DNA from 2 places in the Sporosarcina sp. P19 genome. Region 2 is predicted to be linked to the other one. Evidence: a T-box and tRNA genes for the amino acid it is inferred to sense, from the RefSeq annotation. Region 2 holds a T-box; the other holds one or more tRNA genes.
The links. The T-box of region 2 lies ahead of thrS (threonine--tRNA ligase). A T-box ahead of a tRNA ligase gene usually reads a tRNA of that ligase, here a tRNA-Thr.
Positions count from the first base shown of each region.

Region 1: it has a tRNA-Thr gene. The T-box ahead of thrS (threonine--tRNA ligase) is inferred to sense a tRNA for this amino acid. The anticodon was not compared.

Region 1 covers NZ_PDYR01000006.1:87,764-90,223, reverse strand. Annotated here, with positions in the region: gene CSV74_RS08520 (polysaccharide deacetylase family protein) at 19-684, opposite strand; tRNA gene CSV74_RS08515 (tRNA-Asn) at 858-932, shown strand; tRNA gene CSV74_RS08510 (tRNA-Thr) at 941-1,016, shown strand; tRNA gene CSV74_RS08505 (tRNA-Glu) at 1,030-1,104, shown strand; tRNA gene CSV74_RS08500 (tRNA-Tyr) at 1,316-1,400, shown strand; tRNA gene CSV74_RS08495 (tRNA-Gln) at 1,441-1,515, shown strand; gene CSV74_RS08490 (sensor domain-containing protein) at 1,718-2,460, shown strand, end outside.
Region 2 covers NZ_PDYR01000002.1:118,097-120,556, reverse strand. Annotated here, with positions in the region: gene thrS (threonine--tRNA ligase) at 1-969, opposite strand, end outside; T-box leader at 1,015-1,245, opposite strand; gene dnaI (primosomal protein DnaI) at 1,349-2,290, opposite strand; gene CSV74_RS03930 (replication initiation and membrane attachment family protein) at 2,292-2,460, opposite strand, start outside.

The DNA of each region.
Region 1 (2,460 bases), on a different contig from region 2:
TTTCTCCCGTCAGTTTTTTTATTGTGGAATTTTTTTTGTTTTTACAGTTGACCGAAATAACAGGTCCTCTACGGATTGAAAAGTACGGCTGGCAATTAATCGCTGAATCTCAGTTGTAGCTACGTGTTCGTTACGGGCATATGGAACGGCAATAATTTCACCCTTTGAAGCTTTCGGTAATGCGCCGCCAGACCACTGGACAGTAGATCCAAGGGCGTTGATTTCTGCTTCGCTTAATTCTTGCAGCAGCGCTAAGGGGAATTCTTCATCTGTCGTACGGAACCAAAGAGGTCGCTTGCTAAACAATTCTTCAAACGTTTGAAGTTGCTCGCTCAACAGATTGGGATCGTTTTCATACTGTTGACCCTCTGTACCGAGTAATGCGACAGGTAGAGAACGCTGTTTAATTTGCTCTGTAATATGAGGGAAGCGTGAAGCCCAGTCACTATCGATAAATAATAAAGGATAGGGCTGCGACAATTTTTCAAGAAGTTCCTCCACTTCTTTATCACCGAATGAAATATTGATGGTCAATGCCGAACCTTGTGTACCTTTCACTATCACTGCAGGTTGTTCGGTCAATCGGAAAACCGCCTTCAAGGTAGAAGAAGGCTTGGCCAATTGAGGGATGAAAGCTAGGAATAGTGCAGTCAATACAAGAAGGAAGAGAAGTTTTTTGATCATGCCAATCTCCTTAACTATGTGAAGTCTAAACTATTGTATGAAAAACCCTTGACGTATATGACTAAGCCCACTATAATTAAAAAAGCTTGAGTGATTTAAAAGTATTTGTTGCAGAGAGTTAGCAAACATGCTATAATGGTTTTTGTCGTCAAACGTACTACATATAATATTATTCCGCAGTAGCTCAGTGGTAGAGCAATCGGCTGTTAACCGATCGGTCGTAAGTTCGAGTCTTACCTGCGGAGCCATTTTTTATGCTTCCATAGCTCAGCAGGTAGAGTGCTTCCATGGTAAGGAAGAAGTCGCCGGTTCGAGTCCGGCTGGAAGCTCCATGAACACTTTTATGGCCCCTTGGTCAAGCGGTTAAGACACCGCCCTTTCACGGCGGTATCACGGGTTCGAATCCCGTAGGGGTCACCATTTAATTTTTAAAAGTAAAGCAGCAATTGCGAAGGTACTTCAATTAAGAACGCCACATCCTGTGGCAACATCGAAGTCAGCACATCCTGTGCAAGCGAAGCGAGTAGTGCAAGGAAGCAAGTGAGAGAAAGAAGGAGCGTACTCAGGTACGTGACTGATTGAGCGAATGAAGCCTGACGCAGCAATGCGAAGCTTATCGCAATTTTAACACGGTGGGGTAGCGAAGTGGCTAAACGCGGCGGACTGTAAATCCGCTCCCTCCGGGTTCGGCGGTTCGAATCCGTCCCCCACCACCATGTTTGTTTTACCTGTAGAAAAGAATAACCAGCTATTCGTTGGGGTATAGCCAAGCGGTAAGGCAACGGACTTTGACTCCGTCACTCGTTGGTTCGAATCCAGCTACCCCAGCCATTTTACTAACGTACGTACAATTCTATATTTAAAATATACAAACCTTTTATTTTTTGAAAAATAGAGGGTTTTTTTGTTGAATAAAATACTTAAATATATAGAACAATTTGAATAATCATGTATAATAATCTGTAACACATATAGGTATTTAAACTTGTATGCATGACGAAAAATAACCAGATATAGGGATTGTGATATAGCTATGCAAGAATTTCTAAACGGCATGAATGCACTTGTTGAGTCTAGTAGTGAAAAAGAATTGCAAAAGGTTCTTAGTGATATTGCCTATACATTAGAACAGGCAGCTATCGTCGCAATCACCGACTCAAAAGGAACGATTCAATATGCCAACGAACACTTCGAAAAAATTTCAAAATACTCAAAAGAAGAATTAATTGGTGCTAATCAACGCATTGTCAACTCGGGTCATCATGATGCAGCATTCTTTAAAGAGATGTGGGCAACGATTGGGGCGGGCAAGACTTGGCGTGGCGATATATGTAATCGTGCCAAGGATGGAACAACTTACTGGGTAGACACAACGATCGTCGCATTTTTAAATCATAAAGGAAAACCCTATCAATATATCGCAATTCGCTATGACATTTCCGAGAGAAAGAAAATGGAACTAGAAATCCGAAAAAATGCAGATCTTTACGAAATTATTACAGATAATGCATCTGACTATATTGCCGTCATTGATCGGCACGGGAAATTCTACTATGTTTCACCATCCTTTCAGAAGCTTCTTGGGCATTCAGTGGACGAACTACTTTCCAATTCATTCTATTCATATATTTATAAGCAAAACCGCCAAAAGGTAGAAAAGAAAATTTTGCAATTTGGGAGATATCAGTACCAAGCACTCAATTTGGAGTATCCTTTTCTAGATAGTAAAAATAGATTGCACTTCATGGAGGCAAAGATTGATAAAGTGAGGGAATC
Region 2 (2,460 bases):
AATTGGGAACATGCTATCTTGGTAGTGATCCAAGTGACCTGAAGTTTTGTAGAGATCCAAACTTCCAAGTACCGGAGTATACACGTGCTGATAGCCTAGTCTTTCTTCTTTATCTACAATATAACGTTCTACTACGCGGCGAATTGTAGCACCTTTTGGCAACCATAATGGTAGACCTTGTCCAACTTTTTGTGAATTCGTAAAGAGATTCAATTCTTTACCGATTTTACGGTGATCACGCTCTTTCGCTTCTTCGAGCATACGCAAGTGGTCTTTCAGCTCGTCTTTTTTGAAGAAAGCTGTTCCGTAGATCCGCTGAAGCATTTTGTTATCAGAGTTCCCTCTCCAATAAGCTCCTGCAATACTTAATAATTTAAATTCTTTTAGTTTACCTGTGGACGGGACGTGAATGCCACGGCATAGATCAAAGAATTCGCCTTGTTCATAAATGGATACTTGTTGATCTTCAGGAATTGCTTCAAGAAGTTCCAACTTGTATTCATCATCAATTTCTTTGAAACGCTTTTCTGCCTCCGCACGAGATACATCGTGACGAATGATCGGCAAGTTTTCACCGATGATGCGTTTCATTTCTTTTTCTAATTCAGGTAAGTCTTCAGCTGTGATCGGTGTAGGTGAATCGATATCATAATAGAAACCATTTTCGATAGTAGGACCTATACCTAGTTTCGCATCCGGGAATTTGCGTTTAACGGCTTGTGCCAAAAGGTGAGCCGTACTATGGCGCAGAATTTCCAATGCTTCATCTGATGTTGGAGTAATAATACTAATATCTCCATCTGTATGGATTGGGGATTTCAAATCAATTAGCTGATCTCCAATTTTTCCTGCCAGTGCGCTTTTACGCAATCCAGGACTAATGGAGCCTGCAATTTCTTCTGTTGTGACGCCGTCCTCAAATTCTTTTACTGCACCATCTGGAAATGTTAAGTGAATATTTTCTGGCATGTGTATGACTCCCTTTCTTTTTTGAACGCAAAAAAGCCCCATCCCTAAAGGGACGAGGCTTGAGCTCGTGGTTCCACCCTTCTTCCTTCCATTCGCAAATATGCGAAAAGACCGAAGCTTTCGATCGGCTAACGGGCCGCTACCGTCATCAGCTACTTACTTTCACTGATGCTGCTTGGAGGTGGTAAATTTATCTTCTGCCTACAAGGGTTTCAGCCATGCCCCTGTTCTCTGGAAAGGTGAAAAACAAATTATTGTCCTCTTCGATGCATTTTAACATTTTATGAATGTTGAACTGTGTAATAGTATAGAAAAGTCTGAGCGTAATTGCAAGTGTAAATAATTAATTCTTTCAACAAAGCCATTTTATAAAGAAGAATTAATCCCGCCAGTTCTCCCCACCAAGTTTGAATGGTTGGCTGACCATGCGGATTCTCTCCATAATTCGTGCCGCTTTAATAGGCTCTTTTTCCCCACGCTGACTCGTTGTAAGGTGATGTTCTAATTCATTGTAGTTAAAATTGGAGGTGAAGAATACAGGTAGCTTTTCCGCCATACGGTACTGCAAAATCGTGCCAAGCACTTCATCCCGAGTCCAAGTCGACATCGTTTCTGCTCCTATATCATCTAGCATCAAGACAGGAGCCCGCTTCACAAACTCCACCTTTTCGTCCAATGTTTGGTTTTGGATCGATTGCTTCATCTCACGTAGAAACTCCGGCACATACACTACTACAGTTTGGATACGTCTAGTTGCCAATTCATTCGCTAACGCACCTAAAATGAATGATTTTCCAATGCCGAAGTTACCAAATAAATAGAAGCCTCTTTCCGGAACCTTACCAGTAGACTCGATTTGATTTATGAAATCTTTAGCTGCTCGCATCACGATCACGCGACTATCTTCTGACAAGAAGTTCACGTCAGATAGACGTGCTTCCATTACTTCTTTAGGCATGTACATGCTGTTGACCATTTTCGAAATGTTTCTACGTTCATCTTCCAACTGCTTAGTAGGACAGACTATATAATCCACATCAATAAGGCGCTGTGCTATGACTAATTTCGGCTCAAAGCCTTTCATGACGTTAATACACCCATCGAGATTTGGACAGCGCTCACAAGCGTGGGAAGCCGTTGTGAATTCATATAATTTACCTAGACTGCGGTTGACCACATCTGTATTGACTTCATCGGAATGCTCGCTAATAAATTGTTGAACAGCCGGATCTTCCATAACTTCTGTACGAAGCTCGTCGTATTTTTGGGCTAATGAAGGAGCATTCACTACCCGTTTCATCGCATCCCCTATTCGTTCCATATTATTTCACCTCTGGTTCTGAAATCCCCAATTCTTTCAATAACTTCTGGCGTTCTTCCTCTACATTGAAATGATTAGGTTTACTGGATTTCTCATTCTTTTTATCGCGCTTAGAAAACCATTCTGGAACTTTTTCTTCCCTTGTTGGCTTTCGATTTCTAGGCGTCGAC